Regions from separate parts of the Thauera sp. SDU_THAU2 genome, predicted to be linked through region 1. Evidence: riboswitches for the same ligand, from Rfam matches in the RefSeq annotation. Region 1 holds a riboswitch; the other holds the start of a gene.
What was found. Region 1 has a riboswitch for cobalamin ahead of AAFL97_RS17695 (GNAT family N-acetyltransferase). Riboswitches for the same ligand answer to the same signal wherever they lie in the genome.

Region 1 (9,564 bases):
GCCGCATCCACGGCATCGAGACGCGCGACGAACTGGTCATGAGCTCGCGCCGGCTGGCCGACAAGCTGGGCTTTTCCGGCGGCATGCGCTTCCACAACCTGAGCGTGGCCGAATCGATCGGCTCGGAGCGCCTGCCCGGCCGGATCGACATCGTCACCGCGCTGCACGCCTGCAACACCGCCACCGACGACGCGATCCGCTTCGCGCTGGAAAAGCAGGCCCGCTTCATCGTGCTGGTGCCCTGCTGCCAGGCCGAAGTCGCCGCCGTGCTGCGCAGGAACAAGCAGCAGGCGCTGCGGAACCCGCTTGCAGAACTCTGGCGCCACCCCATCCACACGCGCGAGTTCGGCAGCCACGCCACCAACGTGCTGCGCTGCCTGCAGCTCGAATCGCACGGCTACCAGCTCAGCGTCACCGAACTGGTGGGCTGGGAGCACTCGATGAAGAACGAGTTGATCATCGCCAGCCGCAAGGGCTCTCCCCAGCCCCGTGCCGCCGCGCGCCTGCGCGAGATGCTGCAGATGCTCGGCCTGGAAGAACTGAGCGGACGCTTCTTTGCCGGCGACACGGCCGCCGGCCACGGCTCCCCCGACGACGAGCGCTGAAATCCCGCAGCCGCATCCGCCGCCGAGGATCGACTTTCGGGAGTCGCGGCGCCGGGCGGGGACGCGGCAGGCGCTCAGACTGCCTGCACCAGGTTGCTCGGCTTGCCGGCGACGAAGTTCTCGATGTTGTCGATCAACTGGTCGGCCAGCGTCTGCTGCGCCTCGTCCGATGCCCAGGCCACGTGCGGGGTCAGGATCACGTTGGGACGGCCGGCGATCTGCATCATCGGGCTGTCCGCCGCCGGCGGTTCGCCGTCGGCGACGTCGAAACCCGCGCCGCTGATCAGGCCTTCGTCCAGCGCCTGCGCCAGCGCGTGCTCGTCCACCAGGCCGCCGCGCGCGGTGTTGATCAGCAGCGGCTTGCGCCTCATCGCGCGGAACTCCTCAAGCCCGATCATGCCGCGCGTCGCCGGTGTCAGCGGGCAGTGCAGCGTGATGATGTCGCTGCTCGCCAGCACTTCCTCCCACGACGTGTACAGCCTGCCGTGGCCCGTCCTGCCCTTGCGGGCGGCGAACAGCGGCTGCATGCCGAAGGCGCGCGCGATGCCGGCGACGCGCTGGCCCAGGTCGCCTTCGCCGATGATGCCCAGGCGGGCACCGTTGAGGTCGTGGATCGGGTGGTTGAAGAAGCAGAACTGGCCGGATTTCTGCCATTCCCCCGCCAGCACGTCGTCGCGGTAGGCCACCAGGTTGCGCCGCAGCGCCAGCAGCAGCGCGAAAGTGTGCTCGGGCACCGAATTCACCGAGTAGCCGCGGATGTTCGCCACCGCGATGCCGAGGCGCTGGCAGGCAGCCTTGTCGACCTGGTCGGTGCCGGTCGCCGCCACCGCGACCATGCGCAGCGAGGGCAGTTGCTCGAGCACCTCGCCGGGCAGCGGCACCTTGTTGGTGATCGCGATCGTCGCCCCGTTCAGGCGCTCGGCGAGTTCGGCGGGCGTCGTGCGCGCATGTTCCACGTAGTCGTGGGCGAAGCCGGGGCGGCGCACGCGGATCTGCGGTGCCAGCGTGTCGCGGTCGAGAAAGACGATCTTTTCCATGGTCGGCTCCTGCTGGGAAGAAAATGGGTCGGGGACGGCCATTATCCGCGAGTCGCCCCCGGATGCGTACCGGTCGGCGCTCCGGCGGCCAACGGGTTCAGCGCCAGGGCGCGCAGGCCTCGATCAGCGCCGCGATGCGTTCGCCCAGTGCCGCCAGCCGTGCATCGACGTCGGGCTCGTCGCCCCGCTCGATCGCCTTCTCCAGCGCCCCCGCGTCCTCCATCAGCTCCATCGCACAGATGAAGCCGGCATTGCTGCGCAGCGTGTGCATGCGCCGGGCGGCGGCCTCGCGTTCGCCCGCGGCCAGTTCCCGGCGCGCCCGTTCAGCGGCGTCGGCATTGTCCTCGATGAAGAGTTCGAGCAGGCCGATGAACACCGACCGGTCGCGTCCCAGGCGCTGCGCGGCACGTTCGCGGTCGATGCCCGGAATGGCAGGGAAGGCTTCCGCAGCCACGTCCATGTCGGCCTCCCCCACCGCAGGCTCCGGCAGCGGGCGCCCACCGGGGGACGGGCAGGCCGCCCCCGTTCGAGCCGGCTTCGGGCCGATCCAGCGCGCCAGCAGCAGCGCCATCTCATCCAGGTCCATCGGCTTGGCCAGGACATCGTCGGCGCCGGCGTCGAGCGCCGCCGCCTGCTGCGCATCGTTGACGCCGGCGGTGAAGGCAATCAGCGGCAGAGCACCGAGGCCCAGCTCGCCCCGGATCGCGCGCATCGCGCTGAGGCCGTCCAGCACCGGCATCTGCACGTCCATCAGCACCGCGTCGAAACCATCGGGCCGGGCCTGCAGCAACTGCAGCGCCTGCTGGCCGTCGGCGGCCAGCGTGGCGGTGGCGCCCTCCAGCGCCAGCGCCCGCTCGGCCAGGTCACGGTTCATCGCGCTGTCGTCCACCACCAGCACGTGCGCACCCTGCAAGCGCGGTCCGGTGGACGGCATCGGCCGTGTCCCGTCGGATGCCGGCGCTTCGCCTTCGGCCGCCCGCTGCAGCGGCAGTTCGAACCAGAAGGTGCTGCCGATGCCCGGCTGGCTATCGACGCCGAGCGTACCGCCCATCAGTTCGACCAGGCGCTTGCAGATCGACAGCCCCAGGCCGGTGCCGCCGAAGCGCCGCCCGATGCCGGCGTCGGCCTGGCTGAACGGCGCGAACAGCCGCCCGATCGCCTCGGGGGCGATGCCGATGCCGGTGTCGCGCACTTCGAAGCGCAGACGCAGCCGTTCCGCATCGGCCTCGAGCACGCCCACCTTCAGCGCGACTTCGCCGCGCTCGGTGGAACTTGACCGCATTGCCGACCAGGTTGAACAGCACCTGCTCCAGCCTCAGGCCATCGCCCCGCAGCAGGCCGGGCGGCGGCGAGGGCATCTGCACCCGCAGCGCCAGCCCCTTGCGGTGCGCTTCCAGGCCCATCAGGCTGTCCAGGTTCGCCAGCAGCGCGGCGAGATCGAAGGCGCGCGGCTCGATGCGCAACTGGCCGGCCTCGATCTTCGACAGATCGAGCACGTCGTTGAGGATGGCGAGCAGCGACTGGCCGGCGCAGCGGATCCGCTCCACCATGTCGCGCTGGTTGTCCGACAGCGGCTCGCGCGCCAGCACCTGGGCGAGGCCGAGCACCGCGTTCATCGGCGTGCGGATCTCATGGCTCATGTGGGCGAGGAACTCGCTCTTGGCAGCGTTGGCGGCGGCCGCCTCGTCCGCCAGTTGGCGATGGCGCGCCTCGCTGATGCGCAGCCGCTCTTCCATTTCCTTGCGTGCGGTGATGTCCTCGACCATGCCGAGATGGCGCGGCGCCTGCTCGTTCTCGACCTGCACCGGCACGAAGCTCAGGCTCACCCACACCACCGAGCCATCGGGACGCAGATAGCGCTTGATCAGGCTGTAGCCGGAAATCTCGCCGGCGGTCAGGCGGGCGAGCTGAGTCGTGCTCTGCTCGATGTCGTCGGGATGCGTGAGCGCAATCGGACTGACACCGGCCAGTTCCGCCGGACTGCGGCCGACGATGTCGGCAAAGCGCTGGTTCGCCTCGGTAATGCGGCCGCTCAGCGAATCGAGCAGCACCACGCCCAGCGGCGCCTGTTCGAAGACCACGCGGAAACGCGCCTCGGCGGCGCGCTGCGCATGCAGCGCGGCCAGTTCCTGCCGCTGCAGGTCGCGCCGCCACAGCAGGTAGCCCGCCGAATACACCAGCAGCAGGCCCAGCGCCGTCACCAGCGCGGTGGCCCAGCTCATGGTGCGGATGCCGGCATAGGCCTCGCGCTCGTCAATCTCGGCCAGCATCAGCCAGGGCGTGCCGCCGACCGCGGCGGCATAGGCCAGCACCGGCACCCCGCGGTAGTCGCGCCCGCCGGCGAGGATGCCCGCCTCCCCCTGTGCCGCCCGCACCGCCGGCACGCCGGCATCGCCCAGCGGCAAGGTCAGCACCAGTGCCGCATCCTTCTGGTGGCGCAGCGGCGTCAGGAAGCGCACGCCGGCGCCGTCCCGGCGCACCAGATAGGTTTCGGCCGATCGAGTCGGCACCGGCCAGGCCTCGACCATCGGAAACAGCGTCTCGTCGGCGCGCCAGGTCAGATAGGCCACGCCGCGCGGCGCCGTACCGGACCGGCCGACCGGCGCCAGCACGCCATAGCGGGCCTCGCCCTGCGCATTCAGATAGAGGTCGACCAGCACCACGCGCGGTGCCCGCAGCACCTCGCGGATGGCCTCGGCATGGGTCCGGGCGTCGGCATCGCCGACAGCGAAAGCCTGCTCGCCATCGGCGTCGATCAGCGCGACGCCTGCCCAGCCCCGCGCCCCGATCGCTTCCCGCATCAGTTCCTGCATGCGCGCCAGCGCCTCGCCGTCCCGGCGCCCGCCGTCCAGCCAGCGGCCGAACAGGGTTTCGAGCTGCGAATGGCCGGAAAAGTAAAGCTCGGCATCGATCTGCGCCTTGTGCAGCCAGTCTTCGATGTGCTGGCGCTTCTGTTCGGCGATGACGGCCAGCGTGCGGTGCGTCTCGCGCCGGATTTCGTCGCCCAGATAGCGGTAGCCGACGGCACCGATGGCACCGATCAGCACCGACAGCGCGAGCAGCGGCAATACGAAGCGCAGCCACTGGCGGCGCGCGCGGCCGGCGGCTGCGGGCGAAGAGGCGGCGATGGCAGGAGTCATGCGCGGTGGATGCCATCCGGCCTGCGCGGCCGGATGGCGCCTGTCTGGTCTGAAGAGGGGCGATTATCCAGCATTCGGGCGGCGGCACGCCCGCTCCGGCGTACAATCCCGCCCTTCCGGCGGCCCCCATGGCCGGCCCGGCTTCATTCACGAGCTCGGAGATCGGGCATGAGCAGTCAAATCCCCCTGTCGGACCTGCGCAAGAATTACGAGCAGGGCGCGTTGGACGAGCACGAATCGGCCAGCGAACCCCTGCGGCAATTCGAGAGCTGGCTGTCGGAAGCCCTCGCCCGCGGCGTACCCGAACCCAACGCGATGACCGTCGCCACCGTGGGCGAAAACGGCCGCCCGTCGACGCGCATCGTGCTGATCAAGGACTACGACGCGCGCGGCATCGTCTGGTACACCAACTACCGCAGCCGCAAGGGCCGCGAGCTGGAGGCCCACCCCTTTGCCGCGCTGCAGTTCCACTGGGTGGAGATGGAGCGCGTGGTGCGCATCGAAGGCCGGGTGGAAAAGGTTTCGGACGAGGAATCCGACCGCTATTTCGCCAGCCGGCCACTCGGCAGCCGGATCGGCGCCTGGGCCTCGCCGCAGAGCGAGGTCATCGACGGGCGCGGCGTGATCGTGGCACGCGCAGCCGACTACGGGCTCAAGTTCGGCCTCAATCCGCCCCGCCCGCCGCACTGGGGCGGCTACCGCTTGGTGCCCGACTACTGGGAATTCTGGCAGGGCCGCGCATCGCGCCTGCACGACCGCATCGCCTACCGCCTGCAGGACGACGGCAGCTGGCAGCGGCAGCGGCTGGCGCCCTGAAGCCCGCCTTGGCACCCATTGCCCGCCACCGGGCGGGCACCGATCAGTTCCGGCGCTGAAGCAGCGAGAACAGCGCCATGCCGGCGAACATCGCCAGCACGAAGACCACGCCCTTGGGCGCGCCCATGCCCAGCAGCGTCAGCGCCGGCCCCGGGCAGATGCCGGCCAGCCCCCAGCCGATGCCGAACAGCGCACTGCCGACCACCAGCGGACGGTCGATGGCGCGGCCGGCGGGAATCCGCATCGGTTCACCGAGCAGCGAAACCTTGCGCCTGCGCGCCACGGCGAAACCCGCCATGCCCACCGCCACCGCAGCGCCCATCACCAGCGCCAGCGACGGATCCCAGGCCCCGGCCAGATCGAGGAAACCCAGCACCTTGGCCGGGTTGCTCATGCCGGCGACGATCAGGCCGATGCCGAACAGCAGGCCGACGAGGAAAGCGACGATCGTTTTCATCACCCCCTCTCAGGCCAGCAGGTGGCGGACGACGTACACCGCGGCAAAGCCGGCCGCCATGAAAGTCAGCGTCGCCGCCAGCGAACGCGGCGACAGCCGCGACAGGCCGCATACGCCGTGGCCGCTGGTGCAGCCCGAGCCGTAGCGCGAACCGAAGCCGACCAGCAGCCCTGCGACCACCAGCACCAGCCAGTCGGCCTCGATGCTGATCTCGGGCAGCGCGGCAAACACCCGGTACAGCACCGGCGCGGCAACCAGGCCCAGCACGAAGGCCAGCCGCCAGGCCCTGTCGCCGCGCGCGCCAGCTTGCAGCAAGCCGCCCGCAATGCCGCTGATGCCGGCGATGCGGCCGTTGAACACCAGCAGCAGCACTGCCGCGAAGCCGAGCAGCGCGCCACCGGCGAGCGCCGTGCCCGGAGTGAAGTTTGCCCAGTCGATGGTCATGGCGTCGAAAACAGCTCGGATGAACGGGTCGAGGAAAGCACCCGCCGGCGTACAACCGGACGGGCATTCAGGGCGCGAATATATTAGTAAATACTGATTTATTCAAGCCCGCCCGGCTTGTCCGCATCCACCTTGCCGCCGAGGCGGCGAAGGCAGATAATCCTACCCGCCCATGGTTGCCTGCCGACGTCGGCGGGTATGAAAAAGGGAATCCGGTGCCGCGCCCCTGCGCGCGAATTCCGGAGCTGCCCCCGCAGCTGTAATCGGCGAGTCCTGCGCCCCCCATGCCACTGGATGGATTCCGGGAAGGCTGGCGCAAGACGAGGACCCGAGAGCCAGAAGACCTGCCATGCGCATCCACTTCAACAGTTTGGGGCGGGGTGTCCCTGACAAGAGGCATGGCTCAGACCATTTCGCTTGCTCGCTTTCCTGACGGACCGACAACACCGTGCGGCGCTGCCGCACGGCTGGCGCTCGCCTCCGCCGGCCGGCGATCCGCCCCGCCCGCACCGGATCGCCGCCATGCCAGACATCGCCGGACCTGAATCCCTTGCCGAAACAGTCCGCAGCGGCCGTCTCCACGAGGACATCGCCATGGAGACGCTGCCCCGCTTCGTTCCGGCCGACGCGCCGCGCATCCTCGCCCATCTGCTCATGCTGAACGCCGACGACCGCATGCTGCGCTTCGGCTACGGCATCCGCGACGAAGGCATCGCCGGCTACGTCGCCCGCCTGGACTTCGCCCGCGACCATCTGCACGGCCTGTGTGCAGCCAGCGGCGAAATCATCGCCCTCGCCCATGTCGGCATCCGCGACGGCGAAACCGACTTCGGCCTCAGCGTCACCCTCGCGCATCGCGGCCGCGGCCTGGGCCACAGGCTGTTCGGCCACGTCATCGAGCTGGCGAAGTCGTCCGGCGCCGCCTGCGTCGTCTGCCACAGCATCAGCCCCGCGGTGCACCACATGGCCATCCTCCATGGCTTTCGCCGCCTTGGCGGCAAGCTCACTGCACCACTGACCCTGCCGCTTTCCGCCGGAACCGAAACCCGCACGCACGCCGAACCAGCCTGCGCCTGAACACTCCTCTCACTCCTTTTCAGACAGGACATCCCGTGGACCGACTTCCCGACTCCCTCCATCGCATCGACCCGCAACTGGCCGCTTTCGAAGTCATCCGCCGCAACGGCGCGGTGGTCGCCTTCGACCCGAGCAAGATCGCCGTCGCCATGAGCAAGGCCTTCCTCGCCGTCGAGGGCCGCCAGGGCGCGGACTCCTCGCGCGTGCGCGATCTGGTCGCCCGCCTGACCGAAGCCGTGGTCGGCGCGCTGACCCGCCGCCTGCCCGACGGCGGCATGCTGCACATCGAGGACATCCAGGACCAGGTCGAACTGGCGCTGATGCGCTCGGGCGAACACGACGTCGCCCGCGCCTACGTGCTCTACCGCGAGCGCCGCGCCGCCGAACGCGCCGCGCAGAAGGCCGCCGGTCTGGACACCGCGGGCGACGCACCGGTGCTGCACGTCGTCGATGGCGAGCAGCGCCGTCCGCTCGACCGCGCCGCGCTGCTGGCGACCTGCCGCGAAGCTTGCGAAGGCTTGGCCGACGTGTCCGCCGACACCGTGCTCGAACATGCGCTGCACAACCTCTACGACGGCGTGCCGGTCGCCGCCGTGCGCCAGTCGCTGGTGCTGGCCGCGCGCACGCTGATCGAGCGCGAGCCCGACTACACCCACGTCGCCGCGCGTCTGCTGCTGTCGGCGGTGCGCGTCGAGGTGCTGGGCCACGAAGCCTCGCAGGCCGACATGGCCGCCCCTTCAGGCGGCTACGTCGGTTATTTCCCGCAAGCAATCCAGCTCGGCATCGATGCCGAGCTGCTCGACCCGCGGCTGGCCGACTTCGACCTGAGCCGGCTGGCGGCGGCACTGAAGCCCGAGCGCGACCTGCAATTCGACTACCTCGGCCTGCAGACGCTGTACGACCGCTACTTCCTGCACGTGGAAGGCCGCCGCATCGAACTGCCGCAGACCTTCTTCATGCGCGTGGCGATGGGCCTGGCGCTGAACGAGATCGACCGCGAGGCGCGCGCGATCGAGTTCTACCTGCTGCTGTCCTCCTTCGACTTCATGAGCAGCACACCGACGCTGTTCAACAGCGGCACCCGCCATTCACAGCTGTCGTCGTGCTACCTGACCACGGTCGCCGACAGCCTGGAAGGCATCTACCAGTCGATCAAGGAAAACGCCATGCTGCAGAAGTTCGCCGGCGGCCTGGGCAACGACTGGACGCCGGTGCGCGCGCTGGGCAGCCGCATCAAGGGCACCAACGGCCAGAGCCAGGGCGTGATCCCCTTCCTGAAGGTGGTCAACGACACCGCGGTGGCGGTCAACCAGGGCGGCAAGCGCAAGGGCGCGGTGTGCGCCTACCTGGAAACCTGGCACCTCGACATCGAGGAATTCCTCGAACTGCGCAAGAACACCGGCGACGAGCGCCGCCGCACCCACGACATGAACACCGCCAACTGGATTCCGGACCTGTTCATGAAGCGCGTGCTCGACAACGCCGAATGGACGCTGTTCTCGCCTGCCGACGTGCCCGAGCTGCACGACCTGTACGGCCAGGCATTCGAGGCCGCCTACGTCGCCGCCGAAGCGCGCGCCGCCTCCGGCGAGATCCGCCTGAGCAAGAAGCTGCCGGCGGTGCAACTGTGGCGCAAGATGCTGACGATGCTGTTCGAGACCGGCCATCCCTGGATCACCTTCAAGGACGCCTGCAACCTGCGCTCGCCGCAGCAGCACGTCGGCGTGGTGCACAGCTCCAACCTGTGCACCGAGATCACGCTGAACACCTCGGACGACGAGACCGCGGTGTGCAACCTCGGCTCGGTCAACCTGCCGGCCCACCTGGCGCGCAACGCCGAAGGTGAATGGCAACTCGACAGCGACAAGCTGCAGCGCACCGTGCGCACCGCGATGCGCCTGCTCGACAACGTCGTCGACCTCAACTACTACGCCACGCCCAAGGCCCGCGCCGCCAATATGCGCCACCGCCCGGTGGGCATGGGCATC
Region 2 (9,564 bases), 1.3 Mb from region 1:
GGTCGAGACGCCGTCGACCAGGGTCGCGCTGCCGCGGCGCACGAAGAGGGATTCGATGAGCAGCCGCGTCATGCCCGCCCCAGCCGTTCGCGCAGCACCAGCACGAAGAAGAAGGGCGCGCCGATCAATGCCGTGACCACGCCCAGCATCAGTTCGAAGCCGCCGCTGACCAGGCGCAGCACGACGTCGGCGGCCAGCAGCAGCACCGCGCCGCCGAGTGCGCTCGACACCAGCAGGCGCGCCGGGTGGTAGCCCACGGCGCGGCGCAGCATGTGCGGCACCACCAGGCCGACGAAGCCGATCGCGCCGGTCACGGCGACGCTGGCGCCGACGCACAGCGCGGTGCCGACGACCACCTGCGCGCGCAGGCGGGCGAGATTGACGCCCATGCTGGCGGCTTCGTCCTCGCCCACCGACAGCGCGTCGAGGTCGCGCCCGCAGGCGGCCAGCAGGGCGAGGCCGGTGAGCACGAAAGGCAGGCACAGGCGGATGTCGTCGAAGCTGCGATCGGCCAGCGAACCGAGCAGCCACAGCACGATGTCCTGGACGTCGGTCGGGTTGGGGGCGAGGTTGATCGCCAGCGAAGTCAGCGCGCCGGCCAGCGAGGACAGCGCCACGCCGGCCAGGATCAGCGTCAGGTTGCCGGTGCCGCGGCGGGCGATGCGGTACAGCACCAGCGTCGCCAGGCCGGCGCAGCTCATCGCCGCAGCCGGCAGCAGCCAGGGCGTCAACTGGGCGAGGCCGAAGTACAGGCACAGCACTGCGCCCAGGCTGGCGCTGGAGCTGATGCCGAGCAGGCCCGGCTCGGCGAGCGGATTGCGCAGCAGGCCCTGCAGCGCCGCGCCCGACATGCCGAGCGAAGCGCCGACCAGGATCGCCAGCAGCACGCGCGGCAGGCGGATCTCGGCGACGATGGCATGCTGGCGGGCCAGCGCTTCGGACGCGCCATCGCCGACCGGCAGCAGCGCGGCGGCGACGTCGGTCAGCGCCAGTTGCACCGGGCCGATGCCGAGCGAAACCAGCGCGAGCGCAAGCAGGGCCAGCGCGAGCAGGCCGTTGAGCGGCAGCGCGTGTTGGCCGGTGCGCGGCAGCGGTGTACGGGATGTGGCTTGGCCGGCCGTCATTGTGGCACCTGTGTCGGTGAGGCTGTGATTTGCTGCCTGCCGTTCGTCGTTTCCCCCTCGACCCCTCCGCCGCTTGGGGAGAGGGGCGCCTGGCTCAGGGACAACTGGGCCGGCGGGCTCAGGCGGGCCAATTGTGCGGCGATGTCTTCGGCGGCCTCGATGAGCTGCCAGTTGCTGCAGCCCCAGTCGTTGCCGTCCATGCGGACCACCGGGCGTTCGGCGAGCAGCGTCCGCATCAGCGGATGGCGGGCGAAGCCGGAGCGGGCATACGCGGTGTCGTTGAGCATGCTGCTGACGACGAAGACATCGGGCGGGTCGGTCACCACGTCCTCCAGCGCGACCCGGCCCCAGCCGCGGCGGCCGGATTCGGTCGCGTGGTTGCGCACGCTGGCGGCCTGGAACACCGCGTCGACATAGGTGCCGGCGCCGGCAGTGCCGCCGTTGGGGCGCAGGTAGAGCGCGCGGGCCGGATGCGTGATCGCCTGCAGGTGGGCGATGCGGGCCTGGACGTTCGCCACCAGCGCCTCGCCGGCGGCGCTGCGGCCGAGCCGGCCGGCGATCTGCCGGGTGCTGGCGAAGATGCCGTCCCAGTCGGTGGGGTAGGGCACGGTGACGATCTCGATGCCGTGGCGCTCGAACAGCGCGGCCTGGTGGCGTGCCTGCCAGCGCCGCGACGCCAGCACGACATCGGGGCGCAGGGCCAGCACTTCCTCGGCGCTGCCGTCGTTGACGGGATGGCGGCGAGCCTGTTCGTACATGTCGGTACGACGCGGGTCCTGGCTCTTGCGCGACACCGAGACGATCTGCGCCGGGTCGGCGAGGCCGAGCACCAGCATGTCGGCGCACAGGTTGGTCGACATCACGCGCGGCAGCGCCGTGCCGGACGCAGCGAAGGCGAAAGTGCCGGGCAGCAGGGCCAGCAGCGCGGCGAGCAGGCGCACGGCCATCTCAGCTGCCGGCGCCGGGCGCTTGCACCGTGCCGGCCCTGAAGGCGTGGGAAAAAGAGAGGTCGTGGCGCGTGTTGTCCTGGTCCATGGCTGCGGCTGTGGCGACGATCGGCCTGGGGACGGAGAACGGAAGGCCAAAGCCGGGACGGCAGGCCAGACGGCGATCGCCCGCACCCCGGGGCAGTGACCTTCAATCGACCAGGCCGGTCTTCTGGCTCTCCTTCGTCCGGATGTCCGCGGCCTTCCCGGGCATGGCCCAGTGGCAGGGGGCGGAATCCGTCAGGACTACAGCAGCGGGGGCTGCGCCGGAATGGCCGCTGGAGGCGGTATCACCGGACTTCCCGTTTCACCCTGTCCGCGACGGCGTGACAGGGCACCTGGATCGAATGCGCGCGAAGCTTAAGTGAGGGCCCGGGGGTTTGGCAAGCCGCGAGTCGGGTGGGAGCGGGCCGGCACGCGTGCTTGTGCCGGCCCGGCGCTTCAGGTTCAGCGGTTGCCGTTGCCGGGCTTGGCGGAGAACAAGGCTGCGCGCGGCGCGGCGGGACGGCTGGCGCGGGCTCGATTGCCATCGACGTCCGCGCGGCGGTTGTCGACGGCGCGGTTGCCGTTGGCTTCACCGCGGCGCGACGCATGGGAAACACGATTGCCGTCCACATCGGGGCGCGAGGGCTGCATGCGGTTGCCGTTGATCTCGCGTGGCTCGCTGCTGCGCGGTGCGCGGTTGCCGTCGGCCTCGCCGCGGCGCGGCTGCGAGCGGCTGCCCGATTTGCCCTGGCCGGTGCCGCGTCCGCCGGCGTTGGCACGATCGCCGCGTGGTGCGCCGGACTGGGCGCCATTGCGGCCCTGGCCGGGACGGCCGCCGCCACGGCGCTGCAAGGGTTCGCGCTGGTGGTCGGCGTCATGGGCGGCTTCGGCGCCGGCGCTGGGCACGAAGTCCTCGGCCACGGCACGGTCGATGCGGCGCTTGATCAGGCGCTCGATCGCGGTCAGCAGCTTGATCTCTTCGTCATCGACCAGCGAGATGGCGTTGCCGGCGGCGCCGGCGCGGCCGGTGCGGCCGATGCGGTGCACATAGTCTTCCGGCACGTTGGGCAGCTCGAAGTTGACCACCTGCGGCAACTGGTCGATGTCGAGGCCGCGTGCGGCGATGTCGGTCGCCACCAGCACCGGCAGCGAGCCGTCCTTGAACTGCGCCAGTGCCCGCGTGCGCGCCGCCTGGCTCTTGTTGCCGTGGATCGCGGCGGCGGCGATGCCGTGCTTGGTGAGGTATTCGGCCAGCTTGTTGGCGCCATGCTTGGTGCGGGTGAACACCAGCGCCTGGAACCACTGCTTTTCCTTGATCAGGTGGGCGAGCAGTTCGCGCTTCTGCTTCTGGCCGATCATGTAGACCGCCTGGTCGACGCGTTCGGCGGTGGTGTTGCGCGGCGCGACTTCGACCGTGGCCGGATCGTGCAGCAGGCCGTGGGCCAGTTCGCGGATCTCGTCCGAGAACGTGGCCGAGAACAGCAGGTTCTGGCGCTTCTTCGGCAGCAGCGCGAGTACCTTGCGGATGTCGCGGATGAAGCCCATGTCGAGCATGCGGTCGGCTTCGTCCAGCACCAGGATCTCGACGCCGGACAGGTCCACGGTTTTCTGCCCGACGTGGTCGAGCAGGCGGCCGGGCGTGGCGACCAGGATGTCCACGCGCTTTTTCAGCGCGCCGATCTGCGGATTGATGTTGACGCCGCCGAACATCACCAGCGAAGTCAGCGGCAGGTGCTTGCCGTAGGTCTTGACCGATTCCTCGACCTGCGCGGCGAGTTCGCGCGTCGGCGTCAGGATCAGGCAGCGCGGGCGGCCGGGCGGGTGCGGGTGGGCGTGGGTCTGCGACAGCATGTGCAGCAGCGGCAGCGTGAAACCGGCGGTCTTGCCGGTGCCGGTCTGGGCGGCGGCGAGCAGGTCGCCGCCGGCGAGTACTTGCGGAATGGCCTGGGCCTGGATCGGCGTCGGCGAGGTATAGCCCGCTTCGCCGATGGCGCGCAGGATGGGTTCGGCCAGCCCGAGGCTGGCGAAAGTGACGACTTCGGAATTCATTCGATGGTTTCCGGCGCCAGTCCGTCGCGCATTCGTGGCGACACCAATCCGGACTGGCGGGAGAGATCCGCGGCAGGGGCCGGCCGGATCGTTGCAGGAATCGCCGCGATCGATCGGTCAAGCCACGGCGAGTCGGCACTATAGAGGCTATGCGGGCTCGATGCGAGCTTTTTGTGCACAGCAGCGAAAAGATGGGTATATCTCGGGCAGCATCGCAGCTGTGCCCGAATCGATGCCCAGGCTTGCGAGCGGTCCAGCCGGCAGCCGTCGCTGCCTGGCTCCTAACACATCACGCAAAAGTCCTGCTGCAGAGCAAAAAACAAATTATGTAAGAAAAATATGTTGCAAGATGAAAATCCATTCGTAATAATCCATAAGGCATAATCGAAAGGCATGAAGGAGCGCCAGTGCTCGTGCGCAGGAAGAGGCATGGAGCGGGCGCCGCGTTTGCCCGGGCGGTGGAAGGTGGGGCACGGTGCCGGAAGCCCGGTCGTGCCAGTGAGAACCCTGTGTGGAATGCGTTAAAGTTCCCGGTTCAGAATGGTGCTCTATGTTCTCAGGTACTCCGTTTCTCATGAGATCGCCCGCTTCCGGCAAAAGGCTGTTCGTATTGCGCGCACGCCTCGCCCGGCGCCTGACCTTGCTCGCCCTGGCCGGTTTTGCCGGGGGCATGCTGCTGCTCGCCGTCCTGGTCGGCGGGGTGGTGCATGCGCTGGCCTGCAGCTGGGATGCGGTCGTCAGCGGCCATCCCTTCGCCAGCGGCTTGTGGAGCCTGTGCGCAGTGCTGTTGTCGCTGTGCAGCGCCGCGGTCGCCGACGTTCTGTTCAGCGCACCGCCCCGGCCGCAGGGCATCTGCCTGACACGCGAGACGGCCGGGGGGTTGTTTGCGCTGCTCGATACCATGGCCGCGCGGCTGGGCATCGAGCCGATCCAGCACGTGTTCATCACCGACGACATGAACGCGCACATCCACCAGCGGCCTGCCTGGGGCGTGGCCGGGCCGCTGAGCACCTGCCTGATGATCGGCCTGCCGCTTGCGCACAGCCTGTCGCCGGCACAGTTCACCGCGGTACTGGCTCATGAGCTGGGGCATCTTTCGGCCCAGCGGCGCGGCTGGGCCGGCGTCGCCGGGGCATTGCGCGCGTGGTGGGCGCGGACCCTGGATCGTGCGAGCACCGGGTTTGCCTGCATCGCGCCGTGGCTGGACGAGAAGTCGGTCGGCTTCTGCGTCCAGATGCTGCGCCTGGCGCGCATCGAGGAGTTCGAGGCGGATGCCATTGCGGCCGAGCTCGTCGGCCATGACCTGATGGGCGAGGCACTGGTCGAAGTCAGCCTCAAGTCGCATTTCCTGGAACACGATTTCTGGCCGCAGATCGAGGCCTACAACGCCAGCCGCGCGCGGCCGGCATTATGGCCGTTCCGCGACATGGCGCTCGGCGTGGAGGCGGGCTTCATGCGCACGGTGTCCGACCATGCGGTGGCGGTCGAGGAGAGCCTGGACGAGCGCTACGCCTTCCATCCGTCCCTGCAGCAGCGTTTGAGCGCGCTGCGCGTGCCTTGCCGGGTGCCCGCAGGCGAAGGGACTTCGGCCGCCGTGCATTTCCTCGCGCCGGTGCTGCCGCGCCTGGCGATGTCCTTCGACCGCGCCTGGTGGCGGGCGTGGCGCAAGAACAGGCGCAGGCGCTACGAGATGTTCGAAGGCTGAGAGGAGCGCCTCGCAGGCCGGAAGCGCCGCGGCCGCGATGCCAGGCCCGACGCTCATCGGCCCGACGCCGGACCGCCCAGAACACGGCCGATGAAAGCTCTCTGGTCGCACGGCCATGGCTTGGCCCGGGCACGATTCGACTGCGCCCCTCCCCCGATGCTTCCGACGCCCGCCTGAGCAGGCCTTTTCCCGTTTCATGGTCTATGGTCAGACGAGAAGCCGGCGCAGATGCAGCTCCGGCAGACTTCGCACGGCCGCTGCAGAGCGGATGAGGGAGGAGGGCATGGCGAAACCCGGCGACTCGCGCTCCGTGTTCCTGGATCTCTTCCGGATCCGCTTTCCGATCGGTGCGATCGCATCGATCCTCCACCGGGTCTCCGGCGTCCTGCTTTTCCTCGCCCTGCCGCCGCTGGCACTCGGGCTGGACATGTCGCTGCGTGGCGAGGCGCAGTTCGAGGCCCTGCGCAGCTTGCTGCCGGCACCGTGGCGGATCGTGCTCGGCACGATCCTGGCGTGGGCAGCAACGCACCACCTGCTCGCCGGCATCCGCCACCTGCTGATGGACGTCGGTGTCGGCAGCGCGCTCGGTACGGCACGTGCCAGTGCCCGCGCAGTGCTGGCGATTGCGCTGCTCGCCGCCCTGTTCGCTGCCTGGCGGGGGCTGTCATGAGACTGTTCCGCGGCCAGAGCGCCTGGCTGATGCAGCGCATCAGCGCGCTGCTGGTGCTGATCCTGCTCGCGGCCGGCGGCCTGGCGCTGCTGTCCGGCCCGCCGCTCGAGTATGCGCATTGGCACGCTTTCGCCACCGGCCTTCACGGCGGCCCGTTGATCATGCTGCTGTTCGCTGCGCTGTGCGCGCACGCCTGGGTCGGCATGCGCGACATCGTGCTCGACTACATCCACCCCCGCGCCCCGCGCCTGGTCGTGCTGACGCTGCTTGCGCTCATCCTGTTCGCGGTGCTCGTGCGCGTGCTGCTGACGCTCGCCACCCATTTCGCCCCGCTCGCCTGACCACTGCCGGCAAGGCCCGCGCGGAGGAGACGACATGAAGCTCTCGATCTACCGCTTCAACCCGGAAACCGGCGACAGGCCACGCATGCAGGCCTACGAGATCGAAGCCGAGGCCGGCGACAAGAAACTGCTCGACCTGCTGATGCGCCTGCGCACGGTCGACGACAGCCTGGCCTTCCGCCGCTCCTGTCGCGAGGGCGTATGCGGCTCCGACGCGATGAACATCAACGGCCGCAACGGCCTCGCCTGCCTGACCGCACTGGACGGGCTGGCCGAGCCGGTGGTGCTGCGCCCCTTGCCCGGCTTCCCGGTGATCCGCGATCTGATCGTGGACATGACGCAGTTTTTCGCCCACTACCATTCGATCAGGCCCTACCTGATGGCCGACGGCCTGCCGCCCGAGCGCGAGCGGCTGCAGACGCCCGAACAGCGCGCCCGCCTCGACGGCCTCTACGAATGCATCCTGTGCGCCTGCTGCAGCGCCTTCTGTCCGTCCTACTGGTGGAACCCCGACAAGTTCGTCGGCCCTGCCGGGTTGCTGCAGGCCTATCGCTTCATCGCCGACAGCCGCGACACCGCCACGGCCGAGCGCCTGGATTACCTCGACGACGTCTACCGCCTGTACCGCTGCCGCACGATCATGAACTGCACCGAAGTCTGCCCGAAGGGCCTGAGCCCCTCGCACGCGATCGAGCGCATCCGCCTGGCGCTGCTGCAGCGTTCGTTCTGAGTTCCTGCGTCCGCCGGAAGCGGTCGGCAAGACCCGCGCGCATGCGGTTCAGAAAGCGTTCTGCTCGGCTTCCAGATAGGCCAGGCTGACGTACTTGCCGATGTTCGATTCGAAGCCCGCGGTATCGGCGGCGCGGCCGGCGACGCGGGGGTCTTTCAACACCGCCTCGCGAGCGCTGTCGGCGCCGCGGCCGTCTTCGACCGCTTTCAGGCAGTTTTCGTAGATGCCCTCGAACATCGCACGGTTCCAGTTCAGCACCTCGGCGCCGGGGTGGCCGTGGCCGGGCACCCAGATGCGCGAGGGCGCGTTCCTTTCCAGTTCGTCGTAGAAGCGGAAGGTGCCGACGTAGGAGCCGTCGTCCATGTTGGCGATGCGGCGGTCCATGGCGATGTCGCCGACATGGGTCAGGCCGTCCTGCACGACTTCGACGCAGATGTCGCCCGGCGTGTGGGCCGTGCCGTAGTGGTGGATGCGCAGCGTGACGTCGCCGAAGTCGAATTCGGCGCCGTGCTCGACGGTGCGCGTGGGCGGCACGATGCGGGTGCCGGCGGTGGCCTGGTTCGTCCAGCGCTCCATCAGGCTGTGCCAAGCGCTGCCCTGGATGCCTTCGATTTCCCGCTTCGTTACCGGATGGGCATAGATCGGCAGATCCTTGCCGAAGGCGTCCTCGAAAGCGTGGTTCGCCAGCCAGTGATCGCCGTGGTAGTGGGAGTTGAAGACCGCCACCACCGGCTTGTCGGTGATGCGGCGGAGCATGCGCAGCGCCATCTCGCCGATCTGCACCGAACCGCCCGGGTCGAGCACCACCACGCCTTCGCGGCTGAGGACGAAGGTGATGTTGCTCATCATTCCCTGGTTCTCGGGCGTCGGGAAGCCGTCCTTCGACCAGATCATCCAGACGTGTTCCGACAGTTGCGTGGGCGCGATGTCGGGCACGGCGGGGCCGCGGACGAAATTGTCGATGTCGGCGGCGAAGGCCGACAGCCGCGACCAGTTGCCGGCGAGGCCGAATGCGGCCGCGCCGGCAAGCCCCGTTTGCACGAAGCGCCGGCGCGAGCGACAGGACGGGGGTGAGTCGGGTTGTGGCGTGCGCATCGGGCGTCTCCTGCGTGTGCTGTCGTACGCAGAATATTAACGAAAACTGATTTTCTTCGCTGCCAGTCCGTGTTTCGGGCTTGCTGATCAGCGTCTCGTCGCGGCTGAAGCGGCAGGGTGGAGCCGAAGGCGAAAGCCACCATTCCGGGATTGGGGCGTCAAGATCGGTGGGGTTCGCCTGTGGCTGGGCGTGACGGGTTTCGCTCCGCTCTGCCCGCCCTGCCGACTGTCAGCGTGCGGCCGGCGCGTCGCCGCGGTCGGCCCGCACCGATTCGAGCTGCTCGCACAGGCGGGCGGCGCCGTCCAGGATGCGCGGCGTGTGGCGCTGCAGGAGGTCGGGCGGAACGAAGAACAGGTGGCCGTTGGTATTGGCGGCCAGATCCGGCCAGCGCTTCCACTGGTCCAGCCAGTCGGGGCGCGCCTCGCCCATGCCGCTGGCGACGATCGCTTCCGGGTTGGCGGCGAGCACCGCCTCGATGCCGACCTTCGGTGCCAGCGTGTCGAGGCTGCCGAAGACGTTGCGCCCGCCGCACAGGCGGATGGCGTCGGCGATCAGGTGCTCGTCGTTGATCGTCACCATCGGCTCGTTCCAGACCTGGTAGAAGGTGCTCACCGGCGGCCGGTCGCGGTAGCGCTTGGCGAGGTCGGCGTGGCGGGTGCGAAAAACCTGCGCCGCTTCGGCGGCGATGGCATCGGTGCCGGCCAGGCGGCCGAGCTTTTCCAGGCTGCGGGCGACGTCGTCGAGGCTGCGCGGCTCGTTGATGAAGACCGGGATGCCCAGCGCGCGCAGGCGGTCGAGGTGGGCGTCGCGGTTGCCGCTGCGCCAGGCGACGACGAGGTCGGGCCGCAGCGCGGCCACGGCTTCCAGGTTGACCTGGG

Region 2: linked by a shared signal. The riboswitch ahead of AAFL97_RS23520 (ABC transporter substrate-binding protein) and the one ahead of AAFL97_RS17695 (GNAT family N-acetyltransferase) in region 1 are both predicted to bind cobalamin.

Annotation. Positions count from the first base shown of each region.
Region 1 is NZ_JBBWUN010000003.1:3,398,314-3,407,877, forward strand. It holds gene AAFL97_RS17660 (class I SAM-dependent methyltransferase) at 1-605, shown strand, start outside; gene AAFL97_RS17665 (D-2-hydroxyacid dehydrogenase) at 680-1,642, opposite strand; gene AAFL97_RS17670 (ATP-binding protein) at 1,740-2,876, opposite strand; partial or broken gene AAFL97_RS17675 (PAS domain S-box protein) at 3,169-4,782, opposite strand; gene pdxH (pyridoxamine 5'-phosphate oxidase) at 4,951-5,598, shown strand; gene AAFL97_RS17685 (DUF6691 family protein) at 5,642-6,055, opposite strand; gene AAFL97_RS17690 (YeeE/YedE family protein) at 6,065-6,499, opposite strand; cobalamin riboswitch at 6,656-6,865, shown strand; gene AAFL97_RS17695 (GNAT family N-acetyltransferase) at 7,022-7,576, shown strand; gene AAFL97_RS17700 (ribonucleoside-diphosphate reductase subunit alpha) at 7,612-9,564, shown strand, end outside.
Region 2 is NZ_JBBWUN010000003.1:4,669,901-4,679,464, forward strand. It holds gene AAFL97_RS23510 (ABC transporter ATP-binding protein) at 1-72, opposite strand, end outside; gene AAFL97_RS23515 (FecCD family ABC transporter permease) at 69-1,124, opposite strand; gene AAFL97_RS23520 (ABC transporter substrate-binding protein) at 1,121-2,071, opposite strand; cobalamin riboswitch at 2,256-2,468, opposite strand; gene AAFL97_RS23525 (DEAD/DEAH box helicase) at 2,558-4,144, opposite strand; gene AAFL97_RS23530 (M48 family metallopeptidase) at 4,719-5,849, shown strand; gene sdhC (succinate dehydrogenase, cytochrome b556 subunit) at 6,133-6,519, shown strand; gene sdhD (succinate dehydrogenase, hydrophobic membrane anchor protein) at 6,516-6,860, shown strand; gene AAFL97_RS23545 (succinate dehydrogenase iron-sulfur subunit) at 6,895-7,590, shown strand; gene AAFL97_RS23550 (MBL fold metallo-hydrolase) at 7,639-8,685, opposite strand; gene AAFL97_RS23555 (cobalamin-binding protein) at 8,915-9,564, opposite strand, start outside.